DNA from 3 places in the Rhizobium sp. BK289 genome. Region 2 is predicted to be linked to each of the others. Evidence: predicted binding sites of a transcription regulator. Region 2 holds the regulator's gene; each other region holds the start of a gene.
The links. Region 2 encodes LexA, which represses DNA repair genes until DNA is damaged. Its sites were predicted from a motif close to TGTTCNNNNTGTGTTCNG; they were not measured.

Region 1 (7,149 bases), on a different contig from region 2:
ATCCAGGGCATCGGCGCCGGCTTCGCGCCGAAGATCCTCGACACTCATGTCTATGACGAGGTGGTCACCGTCAGCAATGACGAGGCGTTCCAGCAGGCGCGGCTCGTCGCCAAGCTCGAAGGCGTGCCAGTCGGTATTTCTTCGGGTGCAGCATTGACGGCCGCGATCAAGATCGGCCAGCGTCCCGAAAACGAAGGCAAGACCATCGTGGTCATCATCCCGTCCTTCGCCGAGCGTTATCTCTCGACGGCGCTGTTCGAAGGACTTGGCGGCTGAGTTAACGGCAGTAATTGATTGAGAAAGGGGTGCTGCGGCGCCCTTTTTATTTGAGCAGGCTGAAGGCGATCGGGTGCTGCAGAGTCTCGAATTGTCAGGCATGCGCGGTCAGTCGCTCGCCGGCAATCCGGTAGGAGATGGCTTCGGCAAGATGGATGCGCCCGACGGTCGGCTTGTCATCGAGATCGGCAAGGGTACGCGCCACCTTGAGAATGCGATGATAGCCACGGGCGGAGAATTTCATCTTCTCGGCCGCGTCGCGCAGCAATTGCAGGCCGGCGGCATCCGGCTCGGCGATGGTTTCGATCACCGCTGTCGAGCAGCGGGCGTTGGTGGCGACGTCCTTCATGCCGGCTCGTTCGAAGCGTTCCCGCTGCCGTTCGCGGGCGCGGGCGACGCGGAGCGCGACATCAGCACTGCTTTCCGAGGCTGTCGGCCGGATGAGGTCGGCGGCGGAGACCGCCGGCACGTCGATGCGGATATCGATACGATCGAGCAAGGGGCCGGAAATGCGGCCTTGATAATCGGATGCGCAACGCGGCCCACGGGCGCAGGTATGCCCCGGCTCGCCGGCCATGCCGCAACGACACGGGTTCATCGCCGCCACGAGCTGAATGCCGGCCGGATAGGAGACACGGTGGTTTGCTCTGGCGATGACGCATTCGCCGGTTTCCAGCGGCTGGCGCAGCGCATCGAGCGCCTGCGGCGAAAACTCCGGTAGTTCGTCAAGGAACAGAATGCCGTGATGGGCGAGCGACACTTCGCCTGGCCGAGCGCGAAAGCCGCCACCGACGAGCGCCGCCATAGTGGCGGAATGATGCGGCGCGCGATAAGGCCGCCGGTCCGAGAGCTTGCCGCCGGAAAGCTGACCGGCGATCGAATGGATCATCGACACTTCCAGCAGTTCATTCGTCGACAAGGGCGGCAGGATCGACGGCAGGCGCGAGGCGAGCATCGACTTGCCGGAGCCGGGAGGCCCGACGAAAAGCAGATTATGGCCGCCGGCGGCCGCCACTTCCAGGGCGCGCTTGGCGCTTTCCTGCCCCTTGATATCGGCGAGGTCGGGCAGGTTGGCGGCATTGGCGCGGACTGACGGTTCCGGCCGTGACAGGACCTGTGTGCCACGGAAATGATTGGCGAGCGCGATCAAACTACGCGGCGCCAGAATATCGATCTCCTTGCCGGCCCAGGCGGCTTCGGGGCCGCTTTCGGCCGGGCAGATCAGCCCTCTGCCCATGGCATTGGCGGCGATCGCGGCGGGAAGCGCGCCGGCAACGGGTGCAATCGTGCCATCCAGATTGAGTTCGCCGATAACGGTGTAGGACGACAGGGCATCAGCGGGGATCGCGCCGAGCGCCGCCATCAGCCCAAGCGCGATGGCAAGATCGAAGTGGCTGCCCTCCTTGGGCAGGTCCGCCGGCGCGAGATTGACCGTGACTTTCTTCGGCGGCAGGGCAAGGCCGGAGGCGTGCAGCGCCGCCTGAACCCGCTCCCGGCTCTCGGCCACCGCCTTGTCGGGCAGGCCGACGATATGCATCAGCACCTTGCCCGGCGCGATCATCACCTGCACTTCGACGGGTACGCCTTCGATCCCCTGAAACGCCACCGTACTGACGCGCGCTACCATGCCCTATCCCCTGTCGCCGAACCCGTTTGCCGTTACGTGCCCCGATCAGCAAACTTCGGGTTGCAATCTGGCATAAGACAAGGAATGAAACAAGAACAATAAACGAACAAAAATTTCACCCCGCATGTCGAAATTATCGACATGCGGGGGTAAATAGATCATTCAGCTGAAAGCGTGGCGGGAACTGCCGGTCAGGATCGCTTGGCTTCGATCGCATCCCAGAGCAGGCTGGCGATATCGGCGCCACCGAAGCGCTTGACTTCGCGGAGGCCGGTCGGCGACGTCACGTTGATCTCGGTCATATAGTCGCCGATGACGTCGATGCCGACGAGCAGGAAGCCGCGCTCCTTCAGGGCCGGTCCGATGCGCTTGCAGATTTCCTTCTCGCGCGCTGTCAGCTCGGTCGCTTCGGCGCGACCGCCCACATGCATGTTGGAGCGGGCGTCATGCTCGGCCGGCACGCGGTTGATCGCGCCGACGGCCTCGCCATCGACGAGGATGATGCGCTTGTCGCCCTTGCGCACGTCGGGGAGATATTGCTGGGCAATGAAGGGTTCGCGGAAGAGCTGGCCGAACATCTCGAGCAGGGACGAGAGATTGCGGTCGTCGCGGGTCGAGTGGAACACACCGGCGCCGCCATTGCCGTAGAGCGGCTTCAGGATGATATCGCCCATTTCATCGCGGAAACGGCGGATTTCAGCCGGATCGCGGGTGATCAGCGTCTTCGGCATGAGATCGGCGAATTCGGTGACGAAGATCTTTTCAGGCGAGTTGCGCACCCATGCCGGATCGTTGACGACGAGCGTCTTCGGATGGATGCGTTCGAGCAGATGTGTCGAGGTGATATAGGCCATGTCAAAGGGCGGGTCCTGGCGCAGCAGCACCACGTCCATCGTCGAGAGATCGACGCGCTCGGGTTCGCCGAGTTCGAAGTGATCGCCCTTGACGTCGCGCAGGATCATCGGCTCGACGGAGGCATAGATCCTGCCGTCGCGCATGCTCAGCCGCTCTGGCGTGTAATGGAAGAGCTTGTAGCCACGGTTCTGCGCCTCGAGGCTCATGGCGAAGGTGGAGTCACCCGCAATGTTGATGCTTTTCACATGGTCCATCTGGACCGCAACATTCTTGATACCAGCCATAATCAGCCCTCGCTCGGATTTGCGCACAGATGTAGGTCGGCCCGCATCCAAACGCAACGACTATTCAAGGGCTTCCGCCGGAGGTTTGCTCGACAGGCCTGCCGCACTCAGGCGGCAAGACCCTGTGCGCCGCCCTGGCGGACGAAGTTGCGCAGGCGATAAGCCATCGTCAGAGGCTTCGGGAACGGCTTGCGCAGAAAGGCGACCTTGCGCAGGTAGCGATCGATGCGCCATGTCGCCCAGGTGCCGCCGGCGAAATAGGCGACATCGCCGGCGCTGAGCGTCCGCTCGACGCCGTCTTCCGTAGTGATATGCACCTCACCCTCGAGGATCATCACCGTTTCGTCCCAGCCGAAATACCAGCGGAACTCGCCAGCGGTGCAATCCCACAACGCCGTCATCGCGGCATCGTCCTGCCCGCGCGAATGCTCGGCGATGCGGGCGACCGGATTACCCGACAAAACCCAGGAGGGTTCGATCGGCGACGGCTTCATTTCCATTTCGTTGCTGGCGCCAGCTACGAAGCTTTTCGACTGCGGCAGCGCGACTACGGCCGGGACGGCACGCGCGGCAAAAGCCGCCATGCTCGCCAACATCAGTTTCAAGACCATGCAATCCCCCAATTCCATGCGCGTCTGCGACCTCATCGCATGGAAGCGGTAACGGCGCGGTTCATGAAACCCAGCGCATTTTAACGATTGCAGCGATCAGGCTGAAAAGCCTTCGATCGTGCATACGACCATATCGTGGTCGGAGAGCGGCTTGCCCTCACCATTGAGAGAAGACACGAGATGGCTTTGGCCGATCTTCAAGCCGCGGGTGATAAACCAATCGAGCTTCATGGCGCGGTCAGGGAAACGCGTGATCAGGCTCGGACGCGTGCTCGTCTGATCGAGCGGCCCGCCATGGCATTCGAAACCACGGCCTTCGGCCATGGCGAAAAGCGTATCCGTCGAATAATCGCCGCCGGTATGGTTGCCGGTGTTGAGATCGCCGCCGATCAGGATCGGCAGGCCGGGTGCGAAGGCTTCGACCTCATCGATCAGTGCCGCCATCTGCCGCTCGCGATAGGCAGCGGTCGCAACACTTTCGAGGTGAACGGAAACGGCGACCATCGGACCCGCCTCGGTCTCGACGATCGCGCCAACGGCACAGCGATCGCCGATGCGCGGCTGCTCGTTGCTGTCGTTGAACCAGACGGCCTCGCCCGGCAGGCGGAACAAGAAAGCATCCTTCAGGGCGACCGAAGCCATCAAGGCATTGCCATGAAAGCCCTTCTCATTGAAATCATCGCGGCAGTAAGAGCGCTCGATCTCCGAACCGAGGCTCAACTCCAGAAACTCGACACCATAGGCATGGCTCATGCCGAGTTCGCCGGCGATGATGGTGGTCGGATCCCGCTGTTCTGTGCGGGCCATGCCCAGATCCATTTCCGACAGCAGCACCAGCGGTGCGCCGGTTTCCCGCAGCTTGGCCGCACTTTCCTCCGGAAACAGGCAGCGCTCGAGATTCCAGGCCGCGACCGTAAACGGAAAGGACAGAGCCTCGATCCTGGCGCCCGCCCCGCCGATGCGCACCGCATTCAGGCAGGCGAGCGATGCAAGCTTCTCGGCATGAATGGCCGCGGTTTTTTCAAGCGAAACGAAGCCCCTGCGCTCCTCCTGTGAGGGAACGGTAAAGGCGGAAACGATGTTGCGGATCATGATAAGGCCTGTCGAAACGAGATGATGCGCGCCGGCGGGAAAATCGCGAGCGTTGATCGCTCGGCAATAGGATGATTTTGTGACGGTCCTGTAACGCCGTGCTCAAAACGCATCCGGAAAATGCTGCGGCCAGCGGCCGGGCAACATGGCGACGATGTCATAGCGCTGTGACAGGCGGGCAAAATCCGGCTGTCGGGCGAGCCATAGGTCGCTCGCGGCACGGATGCGGTTTTGCGAGGAGAAGGAAACCGCGTCGATCGCCTCCTGTGCGCCGCGCCGCGACTTGACCTCGACGAAGATGGCGAGATCACCCTTGCGGGCGACTATATCGATTTCGCCGAGCTTGGTGCGGTGGCGGATGGCGAGAATGCGATAGCCCTTGAGCATCAGGAAGGCGGCGGCGAGATATTCGGCCATATGGCCGCGACGCCAGGCCTTTTGCCGTTTGAGCTTTTCGCCAACCTCAAACCTCGGCTCAGCCATGACGCTCCTTCATATCCAGCAGGCGCTGATAAAGCTCCTTTCGCGGCAGGCCGGTCAGACGCGCGGCTTCGGTTGCCGCCTTGGCGGTCGGCATCGTCCCTGAGAGATCGGCGAGAATGGCATCGACATCGGCCTCTGCCGCAACGCTTTCGCCGGGCGGGCCGACGAGCCAGACGATCTCGCCCTTCACATTGTCGACGGCGTCATAGAACGACGCGAGTTCGGACAACGTGCCGCGGCGGAATTCCTCGAAGGTCTTCGTCAGCTCGCGGCAGACGGCGCCTGTGCGCTCACCGCCAAGCACATCGGCGGCGGCGGCAAGGGTCGCGGCGATGCGATGCGGCGATTCAAAGAAGATGAGGGTCGCGGGGACGGTTGCCAGCTCGGCCAGGCGGTCGCGGCGGCCCTTGTCCTTGGCGGGCAGGAAACCGGCGAAGAAGAAGGCATCGTTCGGCAGGCCGGAACCGACAAGGGCCGCCAGCGGCGCGGAGGCGCCTGGAATGGGCACAACCTTATAACCCGCCTCGATCGCCTGCACGGCCAGCCGATAGCCGGGATCGGAGACGAGCGGCGTACCGGCATCGGAGACGAGCGCCACCGAGCGGCCGGCCTCCAAAGCCTGCAGCAGCCGCGGGCCGGCCTCGTCGGCATTGTGCTCGTGATAGGAGTAGGGCTTGTTCTGGATGCCGTAGCGATCAAGCAGGACGCGCGTCACACGCGTATCCTCGCAGGCGAGCACGTCGGCACCGGCCAGCGTTTCCAGCGCCCGCAGCGTGATGTCGCCGAGATTACCGATTGGCGTAGCGACCAGATAGAGCGCCGGTTCGAGGGGGCGGGCCGGGATCTGATTGTTATGCAGGCGGAAACTGCGTGTCCCGCCGTCTGATTGCTCTTCGTTCATGCCGGTCCTGAATTCACTTGGGATAAGCAGCCTTTATGGGCGAGGCGCGCACGGACGGCAAGAGCGGTGCAATTCCTGTGGAGCATTGCCGACGAAATGGCGAATTGACGCCTGGCAATTGATCCATGCCTCTTGCATTCGGATGGAGAAGTCTGCCAAGTTGCCTGTCCAATCTTTCGGGCCTTGTCCGAAAACATGTCGCTCGGGCGCCTCGGGCCGCCCGGCTAGTCACGGTCGAAAGCGGTAGCATCCATGCGTATTACAATAGAGCGGTCGAACCTCCTGAAGTCGCTGAACCACGTGCATCGCGTGGTCGAGCGTCGCAACACGATCCCGATCCTGTCCAACGTGCTGCTCAAGGCCGATGGCACGAACCTCGACATGAAGGCGACCGACCTCGATCTCGAAATCACCGAGGCGACGCCCGCCAATGTCGAACAGGCCGGCGCCACCACGGTTCCTGCGCATCTGCTCTACGACATCGTGCGCAAGCTTCCCGACGGCTCGGAAGTGCTTCTCGCCACCAACACCGACGGCAGCTCGATGACGGTCGCCTCCGGCCGTTCGAAGTTTTCGCTGCAATGCCTGCCGGAATCGGACTTTCCGGATCTCACCGCCGGTAGCTTCAGCCATTCGTTCAAGCTGAAGGCTTCGGATCTGAAGATGCTGATCGACCGCACGCAATTTGCGATCTCCACCGAAGAGACTCGTTACTACCTGAACGGCATTTTCTTCCACACGATCGAGAGCGGCGGCGACCTGAAGCTCAGGGCTGTCGCCACGGACGGCCATCGCCTGGCCCGCGCCGATGTCAGCGCCCCTTCCGGCTCCGAAGGCATGCCCGGCATCATCATCCCACGCAAGACAGTCGGCGAGCTGCAGAAGCTCGTGGACACGCCGGATGCGATCGTCACCGTCGAAGTCTCCGACGCCAAGATCCGCCTGACGATCGGCTCCATCGTCATGACCTCGAAACTGATCGACGGCACCTTCCCGGACTATCAGCGCGTCATTCCGGCC
Region 2 (7,149 bases):
GGCTCAGGATCGTTCTGGGCGAAATCGGCGCTGTCTGCGACGATGTCGCGGACATCCTTGTCGATATCCTTCAGATCGTCTTCGGTCGCCCAGCCCTTTTCGAGCAGGCGAACACGGACCTGCTCGATCGGGTCGTGCTCGGAGCGCATCTTCTGCACTTCGTCCTTGGAGCGGTACTTTGCCGGGTCGGACATGGAGTGACCACGGTAACGGTAGGTCAGCATTTCCAGGATGATCGGACCCTTGCCGGAGCGGCAATGCGCGACGGCTTCGTCAGCCGCAGCCTTGACCGCGCGGACGTCCATGCCGTCGACCTGGATGCCGGGAATGCCGAAGGACGCACCGCGCTTGGAGAAATCGGCCTGCGCGGTAGCGCGAGCCGTCGACGTGCCCATGGCGTATCGGTTGTTTTCGATCACGAAAATGACAGGCAGCTTCCAGAGCTGCGCCATGTTGAAGCTTTCGTAGACCTGGCCCTGGTTGGCGGCTCCGTCACCGAAATAGGCGACGCTGACATTGTCATTGCCGCGGTACCAATTGGCAAAGCCGAGACCGGTGCCGAGCGAGACCTGGGCGCCGACGATGCCGTGGCCGCCGTAGAAATTCTTTTCCTTGGAGAACATGTGCATGGAGCCGCCCTTCCCTCGGGAATAGCCGCCCTGGCGTCCGGTGAGCTCGGCCATGACGCCACGTGCGCTCATGCCGGTTGCCAGCATATGGCCGTGGTCGCGATAGCCGGTGATGACCTGGTCGCCATCCTTCAGCGCCATCTGCATGCCGACGACGACAGCTTCCTGGCCGATGTAAAGGTGACAGAAGCCGCCGATGAAGCCCATGCCGTAAAGCTGGCCGGCCTTCTCTTCGAAGCGGCGGATCAAGAGCATCTCACGGTAAGCCTTGAGCTCCGCATCGCGATCGAAATCTGCGATCGGGCCGCCATTGGTTTCCTTGGCAGGCCTTGATGCTGTTTTGCGGCTGGAAACGGTCGCGTTTTTTCGCGGCGCCATTCAACCCTCCCTGTGTGAGTAGCCTCGTTTTGTGGTGAGGCGTAACATAGGCAAGATTGTTCGCCACAGCAATGCTATAATTGCATGGCTCATATTCTTCGCAAGCTATTGATATTAATTGAAAAAATTCGATTAACCGAAATTCGGTTAATTATAACTATTTGTTGAAGATAACGATCTCGTTCGCCTTGGAATAGGTCAGCTGATAGCGCGCATATTGGTCGAGCATGTCCTTATCCAGGGAGCCGTCGCTCAAGAGCGTGACCTCCTTCTCAAGGTGTTCGCGCTTGGCGACCAGTTCCGCCAATTCCTTGGCGCGGTCGACGCGACGTTGCTCGAATACTTCAGTCGCCTTCAAGCCGTAGTCACCATGGATACAATGATAACCGAAATAGCTCACAAAGGCGATGGTGATGGCGGGAAGGATGAAACGCCCGAACTTTCTCTTCTTATGATACTTTGTCCACATACTCGCTCGAAACGCTCTGGCTTTAGGCGACCCCACTCCAAAGCCAATGTGGCTCGGACAAGATCACATTAAATCAAACACCTAGCGCTAATGTAACCGGCAGAGATTAACCGTCCGTTGACTCTAACTACGCGGTCCAATAAAAAACCGCGCCCAGGGGCGCGGTTCGATTTCAGCGAATAATCTCGTCGCAGACCCAAGCGGATCGCGCGGATCAGGCATCAGCCGCGCAGGATGGAGCGGCCGGCATACTTTGCCTGAGGGCCGAGCGCTTCCTCGATGCGTATGAGCTGGTTGTACTTGGCAAGACGGTCGGAGCGCGACAGCGAGCCGGTCTTGATCTGACCGCAGTTGGTGGCAACGGCGAGATCGGCGATGGTGGAATCTTCCGTTTCGCCCGAGCGGTGCGACATCACGGCCGTGTAGTTGGCCTTATGCGCGGTTTCGACGGCATCGAGAGTTTCGGTCAGCGAGCCGATCTGGTTGACCTTGACGAGGATCGAGTTGGCAACGCCCATGCGGATACCGTCGCGCAGGCGGGCGGAATTGGTGACGAACAGGTCGTCGCCGACGAGCTGGGTCTTCTTGCCGATCAGGTCGGTCAGCGTCTTCCAGCCTTCCCAGTCGTCTTCAGCCATGCCGTCTTCGATCGAAACGATCGGGTACTTCGCTGCGAGTTCTGCGAGGTATTCGGCCATGGCGCCGGATTCCAGCGTGCGGCCTTCGCCTTCGAGCACGTACTTGCCGTCCTTGAAGAATTCGGTCGAGGCGCAATCGAGGCCGAGAGCGATTTCGTCGCCCGGCTTGTAGCCGGCCTTTTCGATGGACTTCATGATGAAATCGAGGGCTGCCGGGGCGCTGGAGAGGCCTGGCGCGAAACCACCTTCGTCGCCGACATTGGTGTTGTGGCCCTGCGATGCCAGTTCCTTCTTCAGAACATGGAAGACTTCCGAACCCATGCGGACGGCTTCGCGGATCGAGTCTGCGCCGATCGGCAGGATCATGAATTCCTGAAAGTCGATCGGGTTATCGGCATGAGCGCCGCCGTTGATGATGTTCATCATCGGAACCGGCAGCAGGCGGGCATGAGCGCCGCCGACATAGCGGTAGAGCGGCAGGTTGGCGCTCTGGGCAGCAGCCTTGGCGACGGCGAGCGAGACTCCGAGGATGGCGTTGGCACCGAGGCGCGACTTGTTCGGCGTGCCGTCGAGTTCGATCATGATGTTGTCGAGCTGGATCTGGTTTTCGGCATCCATGCCGCCGATCGCGTCGAAGATTTCCGAATTGACGGCTTCGACTGCCTTCTCGACACCCTTGCCGTGGTAGCGCTTGCCGCCATCGCGAAGCTCGACGGCTTCATGAGCGCCGGTCGACGCGCCCGACGGAACCGCCGCGCGGCCCATGCTGCCGTCTTCGAGGTAGACATCGACTTCGACGGTCGGATTGCCACGGCTGTCGAGAATCTCGCGGGCGATAATGTCGGTGATTGCGGTCATGATAGCTTCCTGCTCGCTGGTTTATAAATCGATTTAAATCGTCTTAATCGAAGGCGCGGAAATTACAATGGCGATCCGCGCCGCGATTTGGCACTCCTGCAGGCCGCGTAAAGCAAATTCATGTCAGCCTGTTGAATGCCCGATATTTCTTAAGCCTTGGCCACGGCGTCAAAGGCCAGCAGCTTCTCCAGAAGCCGCGGCATATCCTTCAGATAGACCATGTTCGGGCCGTCCGAGGGCGCATTGTCCGGGTCCTCATGCGTCTCGATAAAAACACCTGCGACGCCGACGGCGACCGCAGCGCGCGCCAGTGTCTCGACAAAGCGGCGGTCGCCCCCAGTCGAACCGCCCTGCCCGCCAGGCTGCTGTACGGAATGGGTCGCATCGAAGATGACGGGTGCGCCCATCGCTGCCATGATCGGCAGCGAGCGCATATCCGAGACCAGCGTGTTATAGCCAAAGGAAGCCCCGCGCTCGCAGAGAAGAATGTTCGGATTGCCGCTCTCATTGAGCTTGGCAAGCACATTCTTCATATCCCAAGGCGCAAGGAACTGCCCCTTCTTGACGTTGACGACACGGCCGGTCTTGGCCGCGGCAACAAGAAGATCGGTCTGGCGCGACAGGAAGGCCGGGATCTGCAGGATATCGACCGTCTTGGAAACGATGGCGCACTGCTCTTCCGTGTGGATGTCGGTCAAAACCGGAAAGCCATATTCCTTCTTGAGGTCGGCAAAGACCTCCAGCGCCTTTTCCAGGCCGATGCCGCGCTTGCCCGACAGTGACGTACGGTTGGCCTTGTCGAAGGACGACTTGTAGACAAGGCCGATGCCGAGCTTGCCGCAGAGTTCCTTCAGGACGCCGGCAACCATGAAAGCATGGTCGCGGCTTTCCATCTGGCAGGGGCCGGCAATCAGCGACAGCTTGGCGCTGTTGGAAAAGAGGACCTTGGAGGCACCCTCACCGACGGTGACTTCGGAATTCGTGGTCATGCTATCTCCTCGAAGGCGAACAATGCGCCCTGTCCGGGCGCCAGCCTTGCCAGTATACGATTGTTCTTACGCGTGTAGGTGACGCCGTTAGCAGCGAAATGCGACGATGTCACGGAAAGATCGCGCGTTTTGAAAAGGATTGCGCGTGCGCGCAGCCCGGGATCGCTGGTATGGACCGGCAAATCGTAGAATGCTTCCATTCCTTCCGGCGTCAAAACTTCGACATCGACATTGGCCGCCTTGATCGTCAGGCCGAAGGAATGCTCCAAGATCCGCGGACCGCCAACGACCTCTTCGAAAAAGCTGCGATACACCGCCGGTTTCAGCGCGGAAAGCGCCACCCGCGCAATGCCGGTCACCCCGTTTTTGTGACGCTCGAGTACGCTGCGATCGGCCGGCAGCGGATTGATGCGCTGGCAGCAGAAGGCCAGGAAATCCGGCGCACGCAGATCCGCCGCAAATGCGAGGCGAAAACCGGCCGTGGGTTCCGTTCCATCCGGCATCTTCATCGGCCGGGAGAAATCCAGCATGGGTCCAGCCGAAATCCCAGCCGCCTTGAAACGCCCATCATCGCCGACAGCATCGTCCGTGCCGAAAACCAGGGCCGAAAAACCATCCTCGGCAACGCGGAAGCGATAGGCTTGGTCGCGCGCAACAAAGACATTGCCGTCGGCAATGCTCGTCTCGCATTGCTCCTGCGAGGCCACGCCCAACGGTTCGAGATAGGTCTTGTCGGCAAGGAACACACAGGCATTTTCAGTGCCGAAGGGGTGGCGCGCATCCGGTGCGACCGTGAAGCCAAGCTTGCCCAGGCGCTCCCGCGCCAGAGCGATGTTGACGGTCGGCAGCACGAGATGATCCAGCGGATGCGGCGACAAAGTCATGGTCCTCCCTTGTTTGCCTGCAAAAGCAGATTTGCGCTCATACAATGCTCAATTCAAGCCGAAAGCCAAGCCCGTGAAAGCGCAGGAGAACGTGGGCCGGACGCAACTGCGGCAACCCGAGCGCACTGATTCTCAACTGCGGTCGAGTTATGTGCCAGTCGCCGTCTTCATTCGCACACGAGCAGAGCAGGATTGAGGTGAATCGTCCATAAGGCGAACAAAGCGGCATTTCTCATATTTATCGATGAATTAGCGCGGATATAATTCGCAAGGAATTTCAAGCGATCCAGTCGATGGCGGCAAATATTTGATAGGCTCCGCGAAGCTTTACCGAAATTTAAGCACTTGCAGAACACATATGGAACATATAGTGTCCGTTCTGGATTTGTTTCACGACGATTTTCTTGATTTGGGGTTCCAAGACGATGTTGACGCGCAAGCAGCAGGAACTGCTTCTCTTCATTCACGAGCGAATGAAGGAATCCGGTGTCCCGCCATCTTTCGACGAAATGAAGGACGCACTGGATCTGGCATCCAAATCCGGCATTCACCGTCTGATCACCGCGCTCGAGGAGCGCGGCTTCATTCGCCGCCTGCCCAATCGGGCGCGGGCACTCGAAGTCATCAAGCTGCCGGAGGCCTATAATTCAAGCCTGCAGCCACGACGCGGCTTTTCACCGAGCATTATCGAGGGCAGCCTCGGCAAACCCCAGCCAGTCGCGCCTCCAGCCCCGGCAAAGGTTGCCAACGACGAGCACAATAGTTCCGCATCGGTACCGGTCATGGGGCGCATCGCCGCCGGCGTTCCGATTTCCGCCATTCAGAACAACACGCACGACATTACCGTTCCCGCCGATATGCTCGGCTCCGGCGAGCATTATGCGCTGGAGGTCAGGGGCGATTCGATGATCGACGCCGGAATTTTCGATGGCGATACGGTCATCATCCGCAATTCGACGACAGCCAATCCCGGTGATATCGTCGTTGCGCTCGTCGACGACGAAGAGGCAACGCTGAAGCGATTCCGCCGCAAGGGCGCTTCCATCGCATTGGAAGCCGCCAATCCGGCCTATGAAACCCGTATCTTCGGGCCGGATCGCGTCAAGGTCCAGGGCAAGCTTGTAGGGCTTATTCGGCGCTATCATTGACAGACGAGTTATCACCAACAGTTGGACTATCATTGACGGGTGATATCTGCGCAGGTGGCGTACCGAATTTGCCGGTGCGCCAATCATAGGTTCGGTGCCTGGTCCATGGTCGCTGAGGGTTTTCGAAAGCGACAGAGACAATAGGCTTATCGGCCGTGAGCGTCATTTCGATGGACCCGGTTTTGCGCAATGTCGCACCGGTTATGAGCATTGCGGCCGGAACGGCAATAATCAAGTCGTAGCCGGATCGGCGTGACGACGATGTTTGCGGTATCGCAAGCCGGCGGCAGATAGGCGGCATTTTCGATGGTGACCAACATGGCGCCGTTGTCGAGCATCGCCACGCACCATGCGCCCTTCTGACAGGCGAAACTTCCCTGCATTGTCCGATCCAGAGCCTCCTCCATCGCCTTGCGGACTGCATTTTGCTCTTCCCTGCTTAACCGGCGGCGGCGATCGGTCGTCTTATTGATCTGCGGAAGCCGGTCATCAGCGGGGAGCATGGTGGGTGGCTGATGTTCGGTTGCGACCAGCGCCTTCTGCCATTGTTCGAAAATGAAGACCTGCGGCCTTTCGCGATTTGTGGCGAGTATATCGTCCTGTCGCAACGCAACCAGGACACCATCTTCGGAAATCATCAGATCCGGCTTCGGCACACCTGAGCCGAATGCCGCCACGCCGATGGATGAAAGCAGCAACAGCAAGCCTAAATGGCGAAGCCGGGTCCGCAGCACGGTCATGATCAGAAAGCCGGCAATGAAGGTCGGCATCAGCCAGCCGGGTTGGCGGCCGAAGGTGATGTCGCCTCCCCAACCGGCCACAGTTTTGGCGATCAGGATGACTAGTTCCAGTCCCTCGCCGGTGACGTTCCAAAACGGCCCGTCCAGGCCGATAGGCATCAGCAGCATTGCGGCCATGCCGAACGGCATGACAATGAAGGAGACGACCGGCATGGCCGCAAGGTTGGCGGCGAGACCGTATGTCGCCAGCCGGTGAAAATGCTCGATCGAAAAGATGGCCGTCGATGCACCGCCGATGAACGAGGTCGACAACACGCCACCGAAGAAGCGCGACACGAAGAGCAGCGGGCTTATCAGACGGATCCGCGAGAGGATGTTTTCGCGGTGCCGCCGCCGTTTCCACAGCGAATAGCCCG
Region 3 (7,149 bases), on a different contig from region 2:
TGCATCACCTGCTCCTGGTAGACGATGACGCCTTGCGTTTCTTTCAGCAGGTAATCGATCTTCGGGTGGATCGACTCGATCTCCTCCTCGCCATGCTTGCGGGCATTATAAACCGGAATATTCTCCATCGGGCCGGGGCGATAGAGGGCAACCAGCGCGATGATATCCTCGATGCAGTCCGGGCGCATGCCGATCAGCGCCTTGCGCATGCCCGCACTTTCCACCTGGAACACGCCGACCGTCTCGCCGCGCGAGAGCATGTCGTAAGTTTTCTTGTCGTCGAGCGGGATGCTGGCGAGATCGATCGAGATGTCGCGCTTGGCGACGAAATCGACCGCCGTCTTCAGGACGGTCAGAGTCTTGAGGCCAAGGAAGTCGAACTTCACGAGGCCGGCCTGCTCCACCCATTTCATGTTGAACTGGGTGACCGGCATATCGGAACGCGGGTCGCGATACATCGGCACCAGCTTCGAAAGCGGGCGGTCGCCGATGACGATACCGGCGGCGTGGGTCGAGGCGTGGCGATAGAGGCCTTCGATCTTCTGGGCGATGTCGAGAAGCCGGGCGACGACCGGCTCCTTGTCCGCCTCCTCCTGCAGGCGCGGCTCCTCCTCGATCGCCTTGCTGAGTGGGGTCGGATTGGCGGGATTGTTCGGCACGAGCTTGCAGATCTTGTCGACCTGGCCGTAGGGCATTTCCAGCACGCGGCCGACGTCGCGAAGGGCGGCGCGCGCCTGCAGCGAACCGAAGGTGATGATCTGCGCCACCTGTTCGCGGCCATATTTGGCCTGCACGTAGCGGATCACCTCTTCACGCCGATCCTGGCAGAAGTCGATATCGAAGTCCGGCATCGAGACGCGTTCCGGATTGAGGAAGCGCTCGAACAGCAGCGAGAAGCGCAGCGGATCGACGTCGGTGATGGTGAGTGCGTAGGCGACCAGCGAGCCCGCACCCGAGCCGCGGCCCGGCCCGACCGGGATATCATGCCGCTTGGCCCATTTGATGAAGTCCGAAACGATCAGGAAGTAGCCGGGGAACTTCATGCGCTCGATGACGCTGAGTTCGAACTCCAGGCGCTCGCGATAATCCTTTTCCTCATAGCCTGGCGCCATGCCGAGCGAGGCGAGACGCTGGTCGAGCCCCTCGACGGCCTGGGCGCGCAGCTCTGCCGACTCGGCGCGCTCGGCCTCCTCCGCATCATCGGTCGCGCCGGTGAAACGCGGCAGGATCGGCTTGCGGGTCTTCAGGATGAAGGAGCAGCGGCGAGCGATCTCGACCGTATTTTCCAGCGCCTCCGGCAGATTGGCGAAAAGCTTCGCCATGTCGGCTCGGCTCTTGAGATAATGATCCGGCGTCAGACGAAAACGCGTATCGTCCGAGACGATGGCGTTATGAGCCACCGCCATCAGCGCGTCATGCGCGTCGTAATCGTCACGCGTCGGGAAAAAGGCCTCGTTGGTCGCGACCAGCGGAATCTCATGCTCGTAGGCCATCGCGATCATCTTCTGCTCATGGCGGCGATCATAGGCGCCATGGCGCTGCAATTCGAGATATAGCCGGTCACCGAACAGGCGTTTCAAGGTCAGCAGACGGGAGAGCGCCTGCGCGGCATGCCCCTCCTTCAGCGCCATATCGATCGGCCCGCTCAACGAGCCGGTCAGCGCGATCATGCCTTCCGTGCCGATCTCTTCCAGCCATGAGCTGGTGATGTGAACGGCACTGTTGCCCTCGCCGCCGAGATAGGCGCGGCTGACAAGATCGACAAGGCGTTCATAGCCCCGCTCGGTCGCAGCAAGCAGCACGATGGACGGCAGCTTGGCGAGCGCCTGCTGCGGCCCGCGTTTCTCACTTTCGCTGCCATCTTCCATGTCGATCGATACCTGGCAGCCGATGATCGGCTGCAGACCTTCGTCCATCGCCTTCTGCGAGAATTCGAGAGCAACGAAGAGATTGTTGGTATCGGTAATGGCGATGGCCGGCTGGCTGTCGCTGGCAGCCTTGGCCAATATCTTCTTGAGCGGCAGCGCGCCCTCTAGCAGCGAATAAGCGGAATGAACCCTGAGGTGCACGAATTCCGGCATCTCACCGGCCGGCGCTGCCACGCCGCTGCCACCCATATCCGCCATCTCAAACCCTTCCGCATGCCCACATGAATCGGTGTTATTGTCGGCATTGCGGATCGTAAAGTCCATAAGTTGCTCCCATCAAATATGGGAACAGCAAGAGCAAATGGGGATAAAACTTACATCGCCATCATGATGAGGGAAAAGCTGGTGACGAACATGACGATGGAGGTGAATGCTGCAACGTCTCGAATGATATCGGTCATTTACGCGCTCCTTACTCGTTATGTTTCTTTTCTGTTCTGTTTTTGTTCGAAAGTCAATAGGAGCATCAATAAATTTCATCGCACGACTTTTCCGTTCTCCGATGGACGCCGGAAATGCCCGGCGCTATTGAGATGCGAACAGGGAGACCACGATGAAATCACTTGCCTGCGCTCTCATTCTCCTTTCGCTGACAACTACGGCCCGCGCTGAAGATGCGATAGCGCCCGGCCGCATCATCGACGCCGCGATTGGCGATTGGAACAAGGATGGCAAACCGGATCTCGCACTTCTGGTGGCGCCCTCTCCGGATGATCAGGCCGACAATCCGATCGGCATCCATATCTACCTGCGCGATGACGAACACTCCTTGCTGAAGCTCGCCGCAAGCGCTCCGAACAAAATATGGGGCAGCGTCGAACCCGGCGGCATCGTCGGCCAGGAGCCGTCGATCTCGGCGCTCCCAAACGGCTCGATCGCGATCGCATCGCAGAATGACGCCATCGGCCGCGATCGCTGGACTCAGACATTGACGCTCGCCTATCGCAACAACAACTTCGTGGTGGCCGGCTACACCTACGACTCCCGCGACACGCTCGAACCGGACAACAGTCACAGCTGCGACTATAACGTTTTGACCGGCAAGGTGACCAAGGATGGTAAGGCGCTGAAGGCCGATGCCAAGACCGTGACCATCCAAAACTGGCAGGACGATCTCGGCCAGAAGGCCTGCGAAAGCGGGTATCGCTAGCGCATGTTCTCTTTTTGTTCTTTACAAGCCCAACGTTGAATGGCATCCTACCCCCTCACCAAAATGGAGAGGGTCATGCCGGATCTTGCCGAGCTGAACGATTTTATTGTCATCGCCAAAGCGGAGACCTATGTCGGCGATGGCGAGAGGCTGCCGTCCTGCCGCAGCGGCTCACATGATATCGGCTATACAAGCGGCCGCTGGCGCTATCTCGACAGCTATTTCGGCGGCACGGACTTCGCCGGACAGGAGCTTGTGTGGTGTGACGGCGAGCCGGTCTGGGCCATGAATTATTTCGGCCATATCGTCGAGCCTGATCTGATCGACGGCACCCGCGCCGGCATGGTCATCAAGGCGGCACTTCTGCGTCTCTATCTCGATGAAAAGCGCTTTCTCGGCGGCTTCGAGTTCGAACATGCCTACGGCCGCTATATCGACCGCAGCACCGGGTCGTGCAACCACTTCACCGGCCATGAGGCCATCATGGTGAAGGACCGCAAGGCCTATGAACTGGATTATCGCGGCGGCCTGATCGTACCTTAGAGCGGCGCAGCGTTTCTCGAAATCACGGAACCGCTCTATATCTTCGTGATCTCACAATTCCGGATGGAAAACCACGCAGCACTGTTCCTGGAATTGCTTCAACGGGCGATCAGACCTCGACCACCTTGCCTTCGCTTAGGGTGACGCGGCGATCCATGCGAGCGGCGAGTTCGTGATTATGGGTGGCGATCAAGGCAGCAAGACCCGACTGGCGCACCAGCGCCTCCAGAGCATCGAAGACGTAATGCGCGGTCGCCGGATCGAGGTTGCCGGTGGGTTCATCCGCCAGCAGCACCAGCGGCGCGTTGGCGACGGCGCGGGCGATCGCGACGCGCTGCTGCTCGCCACCGGACAGCTCCGCCGGGCGGTGATCGGCGCGATGGCCGATGCGCATATAGTCGAGAAGCTGGGCGGCCCGCTCGCTCGCATCCTTGCGCGAGAGGCCGGAAATGAGCTGCGGCATCATGATGTTCTCGAGCGCTGAGAACTCGGGCAACAGATGATGGAACTGATAGACGAAGCCGATCTCGCTGCGGCGCACCGCCGTGCGCCTATCGTCGGACAAGGCCTCGCAGGCCTGGCCATTGACGACCACCTCGCCGCCATCGGGATGCTCCAGCAGACCAGCCACGTGCAGCAGCGTCGACTTGCCCGTTCCTGAAGGCGCCACCAGCGCGACGATCTCACCGCTGCGCAAGGCGAAATCTGCCCCCTTCAGGATCGACAGGCGCGTCTCACCCTGCCCGTAATGACGCTCCACGCCCGAAAGCTGGAGAACGACGTTGCGTTTCATCAAATGCGAATTCCTTATTCGTAGCGCAACGCCTGCACCGGATCGAGCCGCGAGGCACGCCAGGCCGGAAAGATCGTAGCAAGGAAGGAAAGCGTGAGAGCCATCACCACAACCGAGACGGTCTCACCGAGATTCATCTGAGCCGGCAATTTGCTGAGGAAATAGACTTCCGGATTGAAGATCACGGTACCCGAAATCCAGGAGAAAAACTGACGGATGGACTCGATATTCAGGCAGACCACAACGCCGAGGATCACACCCGCAAGCGTGCCGACGACGCCGATGGCCGCGCCTGTCATGAAAAAGATACGCATGATGGCGCCCGATGTCGCACCCATGGTGCGCAGGATGGCAATATCGCTGCCTTTGTCCTTCACCAGCATGATCAGGCCGGAGATGATATTCAGGGCTGCGACAAGGACGATCAGCGTCAGGATCATGAACATGGTATTGCGCTCGACCTGCAGGGCCGAGAAGAAAGTGGCATTGACCTGCCGCCAGTCCGTCAGGAAGATCTGTCGCCCGGCGGCTTCTTCGATCTTCGGCCGCAGCTCATCGACATCGTCGGGATTGGTGATGAAGAGCTCGATCTTTTCGACGATGCCTTCGGCGTTGAAGAAGACCTGCGCCTCCTCCAGCGGCATGAAAACGACCGAAGAATCATATTCCGACATGCCGACCTCGAAGATACCCGAGATCGTGTATGCCTTGACGCGCGGATTGACGCCGAAGGGCGTGACATCGCCGTCCGGCGCCGTGAGCGTGATCTGATCACCGACCGTCAGCCCCAGTTGCCGCGCGAGGCGGCTGCCGACCAGAACACCCTGCCCGGACGCGAAGCCGACCATATCGCCAGAGACAACGTGATCGGAAACCGACTTGAGTTTCGTCAGGTCTTCCGAGCGGATGCCGCGCACCAGCGCGCCGGTGCCCGAGCCACCGCGTCCCGAGGCGAGTGTCTCACCCTCCACGAGCGGCAAGGCCATGGTGACGCCGGGTACGGCGGAAAACTTCTTTGCCAGCTCGGCATAATCATTCAGCGGCGAATCGATGGGCTGTACCACCACATGGCCGTTGAAGCCGAGAATCTGCTTGAAGAGTTCGGCGCGGAAACCGTTCATGACCGCCATGACGATGATCAGCGCCGCGACGCCGAGCATGATGCCGACCAGAGAGAAGCCGGCAATGACCGAAATCGAAGCTTCCTTGCGCCGGGAGCGAAGATAGCGCCAGGCAACGAGCCGTTCGAAACCGGAGAACGGGCGAGACGATGGGCCGGCCTTGAACGAATTTTCCTGCTGTTCCACTGCCGCGCTCACCGCCATTCGCCTTCCATCCTATTTAATCGTCAATCAGCCGGCCAGCCGCTTGATTGCCGCATCGACCGTCATCGTCTCGCGAGCGCCGGTCTTGCGGTCCTTCACTTCCACTTCGCCGCCCGCGATCGAACGCGGCCCGACGATGATCTGCACGGGCACGCCGATCAGATCGGCCGTCGCGAACTTCGTTCCGGCACGCTCGTCGCGATCGTCATAGAGCACGTCCCTGCCGGCCTTCGACAGCGCGGCATAGACGGTTTCGCAGGCGTCATCACAAGCCTGATCGCCGGCCTTCATGTTGATCACCACGACATCGAACGGCGCGACCGATTCCGGCCAGATGATTCCGTTCTCGTCATGCGATGCTTCGATGATGGCGGGAACAAGGCGTGTCGGTCCAATACCGTAAGATCCCATGTGGACAGCATGTTCCTTGCCGTCCGGACCCTGGACTTTCGCACCCATCGGCTCGGAATATTTCGTGCCGAAATAGAAGATGTGGCCGACCTCGATACCACGCGCCGACAGGCGATCGCCTTCCGGAATGGCGTTGAAGGCGGCTTCGTCATGCATTTCCGAGGTAGCGGCGTAGACCGAAGTCCATTTATCGAAGATGCTCTTCAGGCTGGCGGCATCATCGAAATTCGTGTCTTCGCCCGGAATGTCGAAATTGACGAAATCCTTGTGGCAAAAAACTTCCGACTCGCCGGTATCAGCAAGAATGATGAATTCGTGGCTGAGATTGCCGCCGATCGGGCCGGTATCGGCACGCATCGGAATTGCTCTCAGGCCAAGACGATTGAAGGTGCGCAGATAGGCGGCGAACATCTTGTTATAAGATTGCACTGCGCCTTCCTGCGTCAGATCGAAGGAATAGGCATCTTTCATCATGAATTCGCGCGAGCGCATCGTGCCGAAACGCGGACGAATCTCATCACGGAACTTCAGCTGGATATGATACAGGTTCAGCGGCAAGTCCTTGTAAGACTTGATATAGGACCGGAAGATGTCGGTGATCATCTCCTCGTTGGTCGGGCCGTAGAGCATCGGACGGTCCTGCCGGTCCCTGATGCGCAGCATTTCCTTGCCGTAAGCGTCGTAGCGGCCGCTTTCCTGCCAGAGCTCGGCCGACTGCAGCGTCGGCATCGACAGCTCGATGGCACCGGAACGGTTCTGCTCCTCGCGGATGATCTTGTTGACTTTGTCGAGCACGCGCTTGCCCAATGGCAGCCAGGAATAGATGCCCTGCGACTGCTGGCGGATCATACCGGTGCGCAGCATGAGCCGATGGGAAACAATTTCAGCCTCCTTGGGGTTTTCCTTCAGGATGGGCATGAAGTAACGAGACAGACGCATGACGCTTGTTCCAGATGGTTTGACGTTCCGCTCGCGGCGGAATCGTTAGTAAATTATGTA

Region 1: a site for LexA is predicted at 1,995-2,012, ahead of FHT84_RS11425 (YifB family Mg chelatase-like AAA ATPase). Genes of this name have one in related genera too.
Region 3: a site for LexA is predicted at 2,362-2,379, ahead of dnaE (DNA polymerase III subunit alpha). Genes of this name have one in related genera too.

What each region holds. Positions count from the first base shown of each region.
Region 1 covers NZ_JACHZO010000005.1:122,023-129,171, reverse strand. The annotation lists gene cysK (cysteine synthase A) at 1-276, shown strand, start outside; gene FHT84_RS11425 (YifB family Mg chelatase-like AAA ATPase) at 371-1,903, opposite strand; gene gshB (glutathione synthase) at 2,095-3,042, opposite strand; gene FHT84_RS11415 (cupin domain-containing protein) at 3,150-3,653, opposite strand; gene FHT84_RS11410 (endonuclease/exonuclease/phosphatase family protein) at 3,750-4,745, opposite strand; gene FHT84_RS11405 (YraN family protein) at 4,848-5,228, opposite strand; gene rsmI (16S rRNA (cytidine(1402)-2'-O)-methyltransferase) at 5,221-6,129, opposite strand; gene dnaN (DNA polymerase III subunit beta) at 6,382-7,149, shown strand, end outside.
Region 2 covers NZ_JACHZO010000009.1:139,804-146,952, forward strand. The annotation lists gene pdhA (pyruvate dehydrogenase (acetyl-transferring) E1 component subunit alpha) at 1-1,007, opposite strand, end outside; gene FHT84_RS18975 (septum formation initiator family protein) at 1,165-1,476, opposite strand; gene eno (phosphopyruvate hydratase) at 1,698-2,972, opposite strand; gene kdsA (3-deoxy-8-phosphooctulonate synthase) at 3,122-3,961, opposite strand; gene FHT84_RS18990 (VOC family protein) at 3,958-4,845, opposite strand; gene lexA (transcriptional repressor LexA) at 5,271-5,993, shown strand; gene FHT84_RS19000 (ComEC/Rec2 family competence protein) at 6,140-7,149, opposite strand, start outside.
Region 3 covers NZ_JACHZO010000017.1:44,272-51,420, reverse strand. The annotation lists gene dnaE (DNA polymerase III subunit alpha) at 1-2,126, opposite strand, end outside; gene FHT84_RS26145 (hypothetical protein) at 2,482-3,078, shown strand; gene FHT84_RS26140 (DUF5680 domain-containing protein) at 3,154-3,621, shown strand; gene FHT84_RS26135 (ABC transporter ATP-binding protein) at 3,731-4,414, opposite strand; gene FHT84_RS26130 (lipoprotein-releasing ABC transporter permease subunit) at 4,429-5,739, opposite strand; gene proS (proline--tRNA ligase) at 5,767-7,089, opposite strand.